Regions from separate parts of the Streptomyces sp. NPDC089919 genome, predicted to be linked through region 1. Evidence: riboswitches for the same ligand, from Rfam matches in the RefSeq annotation. Region 1 holds a riboswitch; the other holds the start of a gene.
The links. A riboswitch is a leader RNA that binds a small molecule or an ion and turns the genes downstream of it on or off. The one in region 1 is predicted to bind glycine.
Positions count from the first base shown of each region.

Region 2: another riboswitch for glycine. It lies ahead of gcvP (aminomethyl-transferring glycine dehydrogenase); the one in region 1 lies ahead of gcvT (glycine cleavage system aminomethyltransferase GcvT).

Region 1 covers NZ_JBFBGK010000056.1:43,010-50,253, reverse strand. The annotation lists partial or broken gene AB0O40_RS22235 (AAA family ATPase) at 386-964, opposite strand; glycine riboswitch at 1,189-1,297, shown strand; gene gcvT (glycine cleavage system aminomethyltransferase GcvT) at 1,479-2,594, shown strand; gene gcvH (glycine cleavage system protein GcvH) at 2,686-3,063, shown strand; gene glyA (serine hydroxymethyltransferase) at 3,087-4,343, shown strand; gene AB0O40_RS22215 (APC family permease) at 4,524-6,185, shown strand; gene AB0O40_RS22210 (L-serine ammonia-lyase) at 6,310-7,244, shown strand, end outside.
Region 2 covers NZ_JBFBGK010000003.1:7,550-14,793, forward strand. The annotation lists gene AB0O40_RS01990 (bifunctional nuclease family protein) at 1-283, shown strand, start outside; gene AB0O40_RS01995 (MerR family transcriptional regulator) at 470-1,102, shown strand; gene AB0O40_RS02000 (DNA polymerase IV) at 1,179-2,657, shown strand; gene AB0O40_RS02005 (PRC-barrel domain-containing protein) at 2,567-2,950, opposite strand; glycine riboswitch at 3,065-3,163, shown strand; gene gcvP (aminomethyl-transferring glycine dehydrogenase) at 3,354-6,239, shown strand; gene AB0O40_RS02015 (DUF5999 family protein) at 6,364-6,570, opposite strand; gene AB0O40_RS02020 (hypothetical protein) at 6,863-7,244, opposite strand, start outside.

The DNA.
Region 1 (7,244 bases):
GGTAGGCCCGTACCGCCGCTCCGCGGCCGCCGCCTCAAACTCCCCCAGCTACCGCCGGGCGGAGCCCCCAGCACGGCTGGTAGGCGAGGCATCGTCAATGGGTCGCGGGTCGGTCAGGCGGCGGTAGGAAGGTGATGGAGGTCAGGCGGGCGGCGGCGGGGCGGTCGAGCAGGGTGACGGTGGCGCAGGCAAGCGGGCGGGCGGACCCCGCAGCCAGCGAGCGGGCGGACTCGGCGGCAGGCAGGCGGACGGACCCCGCCGCACGCGGGCGAGCGGACTCCGCCGCAGGCAAGCGGGCGGACCCCGTCGCAGACGGGCGAGCCGACTCGGCGGCAAGCGGGCGAGCCGACTCAGGCGCGGGCGGGGCGGCGGATTCCGCGGCCGCCAGCAGGGCGGCGACGGCGCGCCGGTGGCGGGTGAAGGCGTAGGCGCTCACGCCGCGGCCCCGCGCCGCCTGGCCCGACAGCGCCTCCCCCGCACTCGCGTCCAGCAGCAGCAGGTGCAGCGACCGCCCCCGCCGCCGCGCGGCCCGTCCGAGCAGCCGGCGCACCCAGGCCTGGGTACCGCAGTCGTGGACCACCACGCTGCGCCCCGACCGCAGTGCCGCCCACAGGCCGGCGTAGTGCGCCACCCGGACCGCCGGCCGGTACAGGCCGTACGGCAGCCGCCCCGGCAGCCGGGCCTCCCACCGCTCGCGGACGTCCTGGGAGTCGATGGCCGGGCCGGTCACGGCCCGCTTCATCAGGGTGCTCTTGCCGCTGCCCGGCAGCCCGGAGACCACCACGAGGTCCCCGGCCGCGAACTCCAGCCGCCGGGGCCCGGCGGCGCCCAGCCCCCGCAGGTCCCGCACCCGGCCGGCCGGGGCCGCCGCGGCCGGCGCCGCGCTGCGCCGGTCCGGCTGGACCGGCACGGCCAGGGCCGCCCCGTCCGGCACCGTCACCGCTCCGAAGATCCGCACAGCGATCGCCTCCCCTGAGGGCCCCTCCCAGCGGCAGCTGGGGGAAGGGTCAACCGGACCCATGCCCACTAAGTGTAAAGAGACGGTAATGCGAGGGGTACGGTTCCCGCGGAGCCGGCTGCCGCCCCGCCCCGTCCCCCGCCCCCACCCGGAGATTTGCCCCGGGGCCCGGCCCCCCGTTCCCGCCGGACGCGTGCAATGATGTGCGCGCCAACTCCATACAGGCCGCTTGAATCCGCGCGGGAGAGTTCCGGGCCCTGCCACCGGCAGGCCGCACCGGGCGCCGAAGGAGCAAGACCCTCCCTTGAATCTCTCAGGCCCAGTTACCGCGCGGGCGAGGCACATCTGAAAAGCGGGTCCGACCGGCATCGCCCACCGGACCCCACCCAAGGTGCAAGTCACCCCCGCGACGCGTAGCTTCGTACGCGCCTGCGGTCGTGACGAACCTCTCAGGTTCCGATGACAGATGGGGAGGAACCGTCCTCATCTTTTGACGCGGCCTGCCCTGGGAGCCACCCCTATGTCGAACACCCCCCGTCTGACCGCCCTCGACGCCGTGCACCGTGCCCTCGGTGCCACGATGACCGACTTCGCGGGCTGGGACATGCCGCTGCGCTACGCCAGCGAGCGGGACGAGCACACCGCCGTCCGCACGAAGGCCGGCCTGTTCGACCTCTCCCACATGGGCGAGATCACCGTCACCGGCGCCGAGGCCGTCAAGCTCCTCGACTACGCGCTGGTCGGCAACATCTCCACCGTCGGCGTCGGCCGCGCCCGCTACACGCACATCTGCCAGGAGGACGGCGGCATCCTCGACGACCTGATCGTCTACCGCCTCGGCGAGACCGAGTACATGGTCGTCGCCAACGCCTCCAACGCCCAGGTCGTGCTGGACGCCCTCACCGAGCGCGCGGCCGGCTTCGACGCCGAGGTTCGCGACGACCGGGACGCCTACGCGCTGATCGCGGTGCAGGGCCCCGAGTCCCCCGCGATCGTGAAGTCCCTGACGGACGCCGACCTGGACAACCTCAAGTACTACGCGGGCCTGCCCGGCACCGTCGCGGGCGTCCCGGCCCTGATCGCCCGTACCGGCTACACGGGCGAGGACGGCTTCGAGCTCTTCGTGAAGCCCGAGCACGCGGTGGAGCTGTGGGAGGCGCTGACCAAGGCCGGCGAGGGCGCCGGCCTGGTCCCGGCCGGCCTGTCCTGCCGCGACACGCTGCGCCTGGAGGCCGGCATGCCGCTGTACGGCCACGAGCTGACCACCGCCCTGACGCCCTTCGACGCGGGTCTGGGCCGGGTCGTGAAGTTCGAGAAGGAGGGCGACTTCGTGGGCCGCGCCGCCCTCGAGGCCGCCGCCGAGCGCGCCGCCGGCAACCCGCCGCGCAAGCTGGTCGGCCTGATCGCGGAGGGCCGCCGGGTCCCGCGCGCCGGCTTCCCGGTGGTCGCCGACGGCCAGGTCATCGGCGAGGTCACCTCGGGTGCCCCGTCCCCGACGCTGGGCAAGCCGATCGCCATGGCGTACGTCGACGCGGCGCACGCCGCGCCCGGCACCTCCGGTGTCGGCGTCGACATCCGCGGTACGCATGAGGCGTACGAGGTCGTGGCCCTGCCGTTCTACAAGCGGCAGAAGTGACGATCCCGCACCGGGATCCCGCCACCTCCTTCGTCTCACCCTCCAAGACACCCGTTCATCAGCACTCCCCCGCATCCAGGAGAATCAGGCCATGAGCAACCCCCAGCAGCTTCGCTACACCAAGGAACACGAGTGGGTCTCGGAGGTCGACGCGGACGGCGTCGCCACCGTCGGCATCACCGAGTTCGCGGCCAACGCGCTCGGTGACGTCGTCTACGCCCAGCTGCCCGAGGTCGGGGCCACCATCACCGCGGGCGAGTCCTGTGGCGAGCTGGAGTCGACCAAGTCGGTCAGCGACCTGTTCGCCCCCGTCGACGGCGAGGTCGTCGAGGCCAACCAGGACGTCGTGGACGACCCGGCCCTGGTCAACACCGCCCCCTTCGAGGGCGGCTGGCTCTTCAAGGTGAAGATCACGGGCGAGGCCGACCTGCTGACCGCCGACGAGTACGCCGCCCTCACCAAGGGCTGACCGGACCACACCGAGGGATCCCGATGTCGCTTCTGAACACTCCCCTTCACGAGCTGGACCCGGACGTCGCCGCCGCCGTCGACGCCGAGCTCCACCGTCAGCAGTCCACCCTCGAGATGATCGCCTCGGAGAACTTCGCTCCGGTCGCGGTCATGGAGGCCCAGGGCTCGGTCCTCACCAACAAGTACGCCGAGGGCTACCCGGGCCGCCGTTACTACGGCGGCTGCGAGCACGTCGACGTGGTCGAGCAGATCGCGATCGACCGCATCAAGGCGCTCTTCGGCGCCGAGGCCGCCAACGTGCAGCCCCACTCGGGCGCGCAGGCCAACGCCGCCGCGATGTTCGCGCTGCTCAAGCCGGGCGACACGATCATGGGCCTGAACCTGGCCCACGGCGGTCACCTGACCCACGGCATGAAGATCAACTTCTCCGGCAAGCTCTACAACGTGGTCCCGTACCACGTCGACGAGTCGGGCCAGGTCGACATGGCCGAGGTCGAGCGCCTCGCCAAGGAGTCCAAGCCGCAGCTGATCGTCGCCGGCTGGTCCGCCTACCCGCGCCAGCTGGACTTCGCCGCCTTCCGCCGCATCGCGGACGAGGTCGGCGCGTACCTGATGGTCGACATGGCGCACTTCGCCGGCCTGGTCGCCGCGGGCCTGCACCCCAACCCGGTGCCGCACGCCCACGTCGTCACCACCACCACGCACAAGACCCTCGGCGGTCCGCGCGGCGGTGTCATCCTGTCGACGCAGGAACTGGCCAAGAAGATCAACTCCGCGGTCTTCCCCGGTCAGCAGGGCGGCCCGCTGGAGCACGTGATCGCGGCCAAGGCGGTCTCCTTCAAGGTCGCCGCCTCGCCCGAGTTCAAGGAGCGCCAGGAGCGCACCCTGGCCGGCGCGAAGGCCATCGCCGAGCGCCTGGTGCAGGACGACGTCAAGGCCGTGGGCGTGGACGTGCTGTCCGGCGGCACCGACGTGCACCTGGTCCTGGTGGACCTGCGCAACTCCGAGCTGGACGGCCAGCAGGCCGAGGACCGGCTCCACGAGATCGGCATCACGGTCAACCGGAACGCCATCCCGAACGACCCGCGGCCGCCGATGGTGACCTCGGGCCTGCGGATCGGTACCCCGGCCCTGGCCACCCGCGGTTTCCAGGCCGAGGACTTCACCGAGGTCGCGGACATCATCGCCGAGGCGCTGAAGCCCGCGTACGACAGCGACGCCCTCAAGGGCCGGGTCTCCGCGCTGGCCGCGAAGCACCCGCTGTACCCCTCGCTGTAAGGCGGTCCGCCGCTCCGTACGGCGTACGAGCAGGGCCCGGCCTGCGGTTCCCACAGGCCGGGCCTTTCTCATGACCAACGTCCCAGGCGGTGGGCCCTGATGCCTCTGATTGCGCCAAATATTCGTAAATAGGCTCGACATAAGGCATCCCCCCGTCAAGGACGACAGGCAGGCACCCTCATGGACATGAGTGCGGCGAACCGGAAGGGACTCAGTCTCTTCGCGCTGGTCATGATCGGCATCGGTTCCATCTTCGGCTCCGGCTGGCTCTTCGGCGCCGGCACCGCGGCCCAGGTGGCCGGCCCGGCGGCGCTGGCCGCCTGGGTGATCGGCGCGGTCTTCATCGGCATGATCGCCATGTCCTACGCGGAGGTGGGCGCGGCCTACCCGATCCCGGGCGGCATGGCCCGGTACGGCTCGATCTCGCACGGTCCGGTGCTCGGCTTCATCACCGGCTGGGCCGTCTGGATCGCGGTGGCCTCGCTGATCCCGATCGAGTCGATCGCGGCGACGCAGTACATGTCCTCGTGGAGCTTCGGCTGGGCGAAGGGCCTGGTGGACGCGGGCAGCCACCAGCTGACCGCCTTCGGCATGGCCGTGGCGCTGGTGCTGACCGTGCTGCTGTGGCTCTCGTGCTACTGGTCGGTACAGCTCCTGGCCAAGATCAACTCGCTGCTGACCCTGGTCAAGTTCGCCATCCCGGTCCTCGCGGTGGCCGCCCTGATCGCCTCCGGCTTCCACACCGAGAACTTCTCCGCCCACGGCGGCTTCGCGCCCAACGGCTGGACCGCCGTCCTGACCGCCGTCACCACCTCGGGCGTGGTCTTCGCGTTCAACGGCTTCCAGGCCGTGGTCAACCTGGGCGGCGCCGCCAAGAACCCCGGCCGGGCCATCCCGATCGCCCTGGTCGGCGCGCTCTCCCTGGGCCTGGTGATCTACCTGGCGCTGCAGACCGCCTTCCTGGGCGCCGTCCCGCCGGAGCAGCTGGCCCAGGCCGGCGGCTGGAGCGGGATCAACTTCAACTCGCCGTTCGCCGAGCTGGCCCAGCTCCTGATGATCCACTGGGTGGTGGTGATGCTCCAGTTCGGCGCCTTCATCTCGCCCGCCGGCTCCAACATCGCCAACGTGGCCTCGGCCGCGTACATGGTCCAGAACCTCGCCGAGACCGGCTTCTTCCCCAAGAAGCTCCAGCAGACCCACCCGGTCTACGGCACCGCCCGCCCGGCGATGTGGCTGAACCTCGGCTTCTCGGTGCTGCTGCTGGTCACCGTGGGCCACAGCTGGAAGACCCTGGCGCCGATCATCTCGGCCGCCATGGTCATCTCGTACCTGATCGGCCCGGTCGCGGTGGGCGTCTTCCGCCGCACCAAGCCGGACCTGCCCCGGCCGTTCCGGCTGCCGATGGCCTCCGTGCTGTGCCCGCTGACCTTCGTCTTCGCCGCCTGTGCGCTGTACTGGTCGAAGTGGCCCAACACCGGCATCGTCACGGCCCTGACCCTGGTGGCGGCGCCGGTGGCCGCCCTGGTCCTGCGCCGCAAGGGGGAGCGGGACCTGGCCGGGCAGTTCGCCCCGGCCTGGTGGATCGTCTGCTTCCTCGGCGCGCTGTCCCTGCTCTCCTGGCTGGGCGGCACCGACTTCGGCGGCACCGGCCGCATCCCGGGCGGCCTGGACATCGCCCTGGTCGCGGCCATGGCGCTCGGTGTCTACCACTGGGCCGTCCGGGCCGGAGTCAAGGCCCACCTCGCCGGGCTCCCGGGCCCGGACCCCGTACTCGACGGCGAGGCGGACTCCACCACGGAGGCCCAGACTGCCGACCGGGAACGTGAGCTGTCCCACGCATGACCCCATAAGTACCGGTCCGGCAGGCGAACCGTTCACCTGAGCGGGTTAGGCTCGTCTGTCGGACAAAATCCGCACACATCCCCATCTCCTGCCCCTCCACGAGCAGACAAAGGAGTCCGACTCCGTGGCCATCTCCGTGTTCGACCTCTTCTCCATCGGCATCGGTCCGTCCTCCTCCCACACGGTGGGCCCGATGCGCGCCGCACGCATGTTCGTGAACCGGCTGAAGAAGGACGGCGTGCTCGCCCAGACCGCGTCCGTGCGGGCCGAGCTCTACGGCTCCCTCGGCGCGACCGGGCACGGCCACGGCACCCCCAAGGCCGTCCTGCTGGGCCTGGAGGGCCACTCCCCGCGCACCGTCGACGTCGAGTCCGCGGACGACGAGGTCGAGCGGATCCGGCAGAGCGGCAGGCTGCGCCTGCTGGGCGCCGAGATAGGGGACGTCCACGAGATCGCCTTCGACGAGCCGAACCAGCTGATCCTGCACCGCCGCCGCTCGCTGCCGTACCACGCCAACGGCATGACCCTCTTCGCCTACGACGAGGCCGGGGCCCCGCTGCTGGAGAAGACCTACTACTCGGTCGGCGGCGGCTTCGTCGTCGACGAGGACGCGGTCGGCGAGGACCGGATCAAGCTCGACGACACCGTGCTGAAGTACCCCTTCCGCTCCGGTGACGAGATGCTGCGGCTGGCCAAGGAGACCGGCCTGTCGATCTCCTCGCTGATGCTGGAGAACGAGAAGGCCTGGCGCACCGAGGACGAGATCCGGGCCGGTCTGCTGGAGATCTGGCGGGTCATGCAGTCCTGCGTCAACCGGGGCATGTCCCGCGAGGGCATCCTCCCCGGCGGCCTGCGGGTCAAGCGCCGGGCCGCCTCCACGGCGCGCCAGCTGCGCACCGAGGGCGACCCGATGATGCACCGCTCGGAGTGGACCACCATCTACGCCATGGCGGTCAACGAGGAGAACGCCGCCGGCGGCCGGGTCGTGACGGCCCCCACCAACGGCGCCGCGGGCGTGCTGCCGGCCGTCCTGCACTACTACATGAACTTCGTCCCGGG
Region 2 (7,244 bases), on a different contig from region 1:
CCTGGACGCCTTGGGCGAGGAGCTGAGCGAGGTCCGGATCACGGACCTGCGGGAGGGCGTCTTCTACGCGGAGCTCGTCTTCGCCAGCGGCGTGGAGGTGAGCGCGCGGCCGTCCGACGCCATAGCGCTGGCGCTGCGCACGGGGACGCCGATCTACGGCAGCGACGGCGTGCTGGACGACGCCGGCATCGCGATTCCGGACGAGCAGGAGGACGAGGTGGAGAAGTTCCGGGAGTTCCTGGACCAGATCTCCCCGGAGGACTTCGGCACGGGGAGCGGCTGAGGCGCCGGGAGCGGCTGAGAAGCGCTCCATGGTTGCTCAAGGCATTCGAGTAGCCTTTCCCGCGGAGAGGTACGCGAAACCACTCTCAGGGTGATTATCACTCGGCGTGCCGAGTGTGGCGATCGTTGACGCACCCCTGGTGACTGCCTACCGTCGAGTTGGGCAGGTCAAGGACGGAGGGTCGGCGTGAGAATCAGCGGCGACGGTACGACCGGGGGCACCCCCGCGCGGAGTGCGGGGGACAGCGGGCCGTACCCGCTCTACGGCGGCGCGGTGGGCTCCGCGCGCCGGCAGGAACCCGCAGTGGTCAACGAGGACCCGGCGTCGGAGGGGATCGGATACCGGGGGCCGACGGCCTGTGCCGCGGCCGGTATCACGTACCGGCAGCTGGACTACTGGGCGCGGACCGGGCTCGTGGAGCCGAGCGTGCGTCCGGCCTACGGATCGGGCACCCAGCGGCTCTACAGCTTCCGGGACGTCGTCGTCCTGAAGATCGTCAAGCGCTTCCTGGACACCGGGGTGGCGCTGCAGAACATCCGCACCGCCGTCCAGCACCTGCGCGCCCGGGGCTTCTCCGACCTGGACCGGATGACGCTGATGAGCGACGGCGCGACCGTCTACGAGTGCACCTCCCCGGACGAGGTCGTGGGACTGCTCCAGGGCGGTCAGGGCGTCTTCGGGATCGCGGTGGGCGTGGTCTGGCGGGACGTGGAGCACGCCCTGTCCCAGCTGCACGGCGAGCGGGTGGACACCGGCGAGACCCTGGTCGGCCACAACCCGGCCGACGAGCTGGCCCGCCGCCGCAACCGGGCGGTCTGAGCCCCGGGGCCGGCCCCCGGGCCGCCCCGGAGGGTCTTGCGGGGCGTTGTCAGTGGCGTGAGGCAGCATCAGCGTCGTGAGAGCCGCACCGACCATCCTGCATCTGGACATGGACGCCTTCTTCGCCGCCGCGGAGCAGGCGTCCAAGCCCAGCCTGCGCGGGAAGCCGGTGATCGTCGGGGGGCTGGGGCCGCGCGGGGTGGTGGCCACGGCCTCGTACGAGGCGCGGCGGTTCGGGGTGCATTCGGCGATGCCGACGGCGCAGGCCCGGCGGCTGTGCCCGAACGGCGCGTACCTCTACCCGCGCTTCCACCTCTACCGGTCGGTCAGCGACCAGGTCATGGAGCTGTTGCGGGGGCTGTCGCCGCTGGTGGAGCCGCTGAGCCTGGACGAGGCGTTCGTGGACCTGGAGGCCGGCGGGGTGGCCTTCGACGAGGCCGGGGCGCGGGCGGCCGGGGAGCGGCTGCGGGCGGACATCCGGGCGGTGACGGGGCTGAGCGGGTCGGTGGGGCTGGCCGGGTCGAAGATGCTCGCCAAGATCGCCTCCGAGGAGGCCAAGCCGGACGGGCTGGTGCTGATACCCCCGGGGACCGAGCGGGAGCTGCTGGCACCGATGCCGGTGCGCACCCTGCCGGGCGTGGGGCCGGCCACGGGGGAGCACCTGCGGCGGGCCGGGATGACCACGGTGGGGGAGCTGGCCGAGGCGGGCGAGGACGAGCTGGTGCGGCTGCTGGGCCGGGCGCACGGGGTCGCGCTGTACCGCATGGCGCTGGGCCGGGACGACCGCGCGGTGGTCGCGGAGCGGGACGCGAAGTCGGTGTCGGTGGAGGACACCTTCGACGTGGACCTGCACGACCGGGTGCGGATCCGGTACGAGGTCCAGCGGCTGGCGGACCGGTGCGTGCAGCGGCTGCGCGGCTCGGGGCACTCGGGGCGGACCATCGTGCTGAAGGTGCGGCGGTTCGACTTCTCGACGCTGACCCGCTCCGAGACGCTGCGGGGGCCCACGGACGACCCTGCGGTGGTGCGGGAGGCGGCCGGGCGGCTGCTGGACGCGGTGGACACCACCGGCGGGGTGCGGCTGCTGGGGGTGGGCGTCTCCGGGCTGGCCGACTACACCCAGGAGGACCTGTTCGCGCAGTTCGCCGAGGCCTCGGCGGAGGGCGCGGCCGGGGAGCCGGGGGCGCCCCCGGAAGGCCTTGCGCCGGGTCCGGGCGGGGCCGAGGGGCCGGTGGCGGCGGCCGAGGAGGAGCCGGCGCCGGAGCGGCGCTGGCCGGCCGGCAGCGACGTCCGGCACAGCGAGTACGGCGCGGGCTGGGTGCAGGGCAGCGGGGTGGGGCGGGTGACCGTCCGGTTCGAGGAGCCCGGCTCGGCGCAGCCGGGCCGGGTGCGTACGTTCAAGGTCGACGATCCGGAGCTGGTGCCGTCCGACCCGCTGCCGCTGGTGGATCCGGGGCGGCCGGCTCAGGCCCCGTCGTCGCCGGCGAGCCGGCCGAAGTCGCGGTCGGGGGCGGCGGCGGAGACCTCGCCGGGCAGTGAGACGTCCAGTCCGTAGTGGTGGTAGAGCTGGAGTTCCTGCTCGGGGGAGAGGTGCCGGCCGACGCCGAAGTCGGGGGCGTCCTTGATCAGGGAGCGTTCGAAGGGCACCCGCAGGGTGTCGCCCACGACCTCGCTGGGCTCCAGGGGGACGAAGGCGTCCCGGCTGAAGAGACCGGTGCGGACGGCGGCCCATTCCGGCTCGCCCGTGGCGTCGTCGAGGTACACCTCGTCCACGGTCCCGATCTTGGTGCCATTGCGGTCGAACGCCTTGCGGCCGATCAGGCTGCGCGGATCGATGTCGGTCTGCACGGTCCCTCCATTTGGTCGCAACTCCTCCGTAAAGACTACAAAAGTGCATATTCGGAGAGGGGGCCACTCGAGGGAGGTCCCAGGAACCTCGCTGGTAGTCTGGTTTCCGGCTGTTGACCCCGCGCGGGAGAGTCCTCCGATCCAGTTCACCGGAGGCGCCGAAGGAGCAAATCCTCCCCGGAATCTCTCAGGCAGACGTACCGCACGGATGAGGCCACTCTGGAAAGCAGGGCGGGCGTCGGACCGGTGTGCCGGAACCCCTCCTCACCGACGGTGAAAGCCGGCATGCCCTCTTCGGGGTCTGCCGGTGAAGCTCTCAGGTTGAGATGACAGAGGGGGAGGCCGTTCGGGTGCCCGCGCCGTGGTACCCCTCGCAGGTCGTCAGACCAGGAGGCCTCCGCCCATGACCGCCAGTCGTCTTCCGCTCTCCCACCTGGAGCGCGGCATCCCCTTCGAGCAGCGCCACATCGGCCCCGACGCCGAGGCCCAGGCCAAGATGCTCGCCCAGGTCGGCTACGGCTCGCTCGACGAGCTCACGGCGGCCGCTGTGCCGGACGTGATCAAGAGCGCCGAGGCGCTGAACCTCCCCGGTGCCCGCACCGAGGCCGAGGTGCTGGCCGAGCTCCGCTCCCTCGCCGCCCGCAACGAGGTGCTGGCGCCGATGATCGGCCTCGGCTACTACGGCACCTTCACCCCGCCGGTGATCCTGCGCAACGTCATGGAGAACCCCTCCTGGTACACCGCGTACACGCCGTACCAGCCGGAGATCTCCCAGGGCCGGCTGGAAGCGCTGATCAACTTCCAGACCGTGGTCGCCGACCTGACCGGGCTGCCGACCTCCGGCGCCTCCCTCCTGGACGAGGGCACCGCCGCGGCCGAGGCCATGACGCTGGCCCGCCGCGTGGGCAAGGTCAAGGGCGGGGTCTTCCTCGTCGACGCCGACGCGCTGCCGCAGACCATCGCGGTGATCGAGACCCGCGCCGAGCCGACCGGTGTCGAGGTCGTCGTCGCCGACCTCTCCGCGGGCATCCCGGCCGAGATCGCCGAGCGCGGCGTCTTCGGCGTGCTGCTCCAGTACCCGGGCGCCTCCGGTGCGGTCCGCGACATCAAGCCGGTCATCGAGCAGGCGCACGGCCTGGGTGCGATCGTCACCGTCGCCGCCGACCTGCTGGCCCTGACCCTGCTGGCCTCGCCGGGCTCCCTCGGCGCGGACATCGCCGTCGGCACCACCCAGCGCTTCGGCGTCCCGATGGGCTTCGGCGGCCCGCACGCCGGTTACATGGCCGTCCAGGAGAAGCACGCCCGCTCGCTGCCCGGCCGCCTGGTCGGCGTGTCCGTGGACGCGGACGGCAACAAGGCCTACCGCCTGGCGCTGCAGACCCGCGAGCAGCACATCCGCCGCGAGAAGGCCACCAGCAACATCTGCACCGCGCAGGTGCTGCTGGCCGTGATGGCCGGCATGTACGCCGTCTACCACGGCCCGGACGGCCTGCGCCAGATCGCCCAGCGCACCCACCGCTACGCCACCCTGCTGGCCGCGGGCCTGACGGCGGCCGGTGTGGAGCTGGTGCACGGCAGCTACTTCGACACCCTCACCGCGCGCGTCCCCGGCCGCGCCGCCGAGGTCGTCGCCGCCGCCCGCCAGGGCGGGGTCAACCTGTACCTCGTCGACGCCGACCACGTCTCGATGTCCTGTGACGAGACCACCGGCCGCGAGCAGCTGGCCGCGGTCTGGGCCGCCTTCGGCGCCGAGGCCGACCTCGAGGCGCTGGACGCCGCCACCGGCGACGCCCTGCCGCAGGCGCTGCTGCGCACCGACGGCTACCTGACCCACCCGGTCTTCCACCAGCACCGCTCCGAGACCGCGATGCTGCGCTACCTGCGCAAGCTCGCGGACCGCGACTACGCGCTGGACCGGGGCATGATCCCGCTGGGCTCCTGCACGATGAAGCTCAACGCCACCACCGAGATGGAGTCGGTCACCTGGCCCGAGTTCGGCCAGCTGCACCCCTTCGCGCCGATCGACCAGGCCCAGGGCTACGCCACGCTCATCAACGAGCTGGAGGAACGTCTCTGCGAGGTCACCGGCTACGACAAGGTCTCGATCCAGCCCAACGCCGGCTCCCAGGGCGAGCTGGCCGGCCTGCTGGCCGTGCGCGCCTACCACCGCGCCAACGGCGACGAGCAGCGCACCATCTGCCTGATCCCGTCCTCCGCGCACGGCACCAACGCCGCCAGCGCCGTGATGGCCGGCATGAAGGTGGTCGTGGTCAAGACCGCCGACGACGGCGAGGTGGACACGGACGACCTGCGCGCCAAGATCGAGCAGTACCGCGACGAGCTCGCGGTACTGATGATCACCTACCCGTCCACGCACGGTGTGTTCGAGGAGCACGTCGCCGACATCTGCGCCCAGGTGCACGAGGCCGGCGGCCAGGTCTACGTCGACGGCGCCAACCTGAACGCCCTGGTCGGCCTGGCCAAGCCGGGTCACTTCGGCGGCGACGTCTCGCACCTGAACCTGCACAAGACCTTCTGCATCCCGCACGGCGGCGGCGGCCCGGGCGTCGGCCCGGTCGGCGTCCGCGCGCACCTCGCGCCGTACCTGCCGAACCACCCGCTGCAGCCCACCGCCGGCCCGGCCACCGGTGTCGGCCCGATCTCGGCCGCCCCCTGGGGCTCCGCCGGCATCCTGCCGATCTCCTGGTCGTACGTGCGGCTGATGGGCGGCGAGGGCCTCAAGCGCGCCACCCAGGTCGCGGTGCTCGGCGCCAACTACATCGCCAAGCGCCTGGAGCCGCACTACCCGGTGCTCTACACCGGCCCGGGCGACCTGGTCGCGCACGAGTGCATCATCGACCTGCGTCCGCTCTCGAAGGAGACCGGCGTCAGCGTCGACGACATCGCCAAGCGCCTGATCGACTACGGCTTCCACGCGCCGACCATGTCCTTCCCGGTGGCCGGCACGCTGATGATCGAGCCCACCGAGTCCGAGGACCTGTACGAGCTGGACCGCTTCTGCGACGCGATGATCGCGATCCGCGGCGAGGTCGAGCGGGTCGCCGGCGGCGAGTGGCCGGCCGACGACAACCCGCTGCACAACGCCCCGCACACCGCGGCGGCGCTGGGCGGCGAGTGGAACCACCCGTACACCCGTGACGAGGCGGTCTTCCCGGCCGGCGTCTCCCCGGCGGACAAGTACTGGCCGCCGGTGCGCCGGATCGACGGCGCCTTCGGCGACCGCAACCTGGTCTGCTCCTGCCCGCCGCTGGACGAGTACGACAACTGACCGCTGCCGCCCGGCGGGCGGTGGACGACGTAAGGGGCCGGCCCGGAGATTCCTCTCCGGGCCGGCCCCTCGGCGTGCTGCGGGTGCGGCCTGCCGGGTCGCCGCGCCCGTGGTGGTGTGCCGGTCAGGCGGCCCGGGCGACCTGGGTGGCCGCCAGCGGGCGGTGCGGTGCGATGATCTGGCCGTCCGGCAGCAGCTCACCGGTGTCCTCGAAGACGAGGACGCCGTTGCACAGCAGGCTCCAGCCCTGCTCGGGGTGGTGCGCCAGGAGCCGGGCCGCCTCCCGGTCGGCGGAGTCGGCTGAAGGGCAGGCTGGCTGGTGCTGGCACATGGATGCGTTCTTTCGCTGCGGAGTGGTGAGTGTCGTCCTGCGGCTCGAATCGGTGTTCATGGCCGCCCCCCCGTCAATCGGTCGGTCAGTTCCCCAGTAGAAGGGGTCTTCCCGCAAAAGCGGGAGCAGGACCCCAGTGTTGCCCCACGGCGGTCGCTCCGCAGGGATTTCCCGGCAGCTGTCCCCACTGATTGATGACGCATCACCCTTGCGGGCGGTTCAGCCAACTCCCCGGTCGGTTCAGGTGGTTCGCGCGTGGTCCCGGCGGGCTAGTCCGTATGGCGTACCCGGATCAGGCAGGAGTGGCCAGGACGGGGGGTGCGAGGCGATGAGTGAGGACGGGCAGCAGCTCGGACACCGGGTGCGGGCGGTAGGCAGCGATCCCGGGCGGCGCGGGGGCCAACGGCACCAGCAGGTCCGCGGGGGCCGGCAGGCCGGACGCCGGGTCGGCCCCGGCGGCGCGGTGCAGCCACAGCGTGATCATGTACAGCTCCGGCACCGAGAGCAGTCGCGGCTGGTAGTGCGCGCCGGCGGATTCCGCCTGGTGCAGGGCGCGTTCGGTGGCGGCGACGTAGGGGCCCTCGAAGAAGTGGGAGAAGGCCCAGCCGTCCGGGGTCAGCATGGTGTCGGCCGCGGCCACGTACCGCTCGCCGCTGCGGATCAGGAACCGCCAG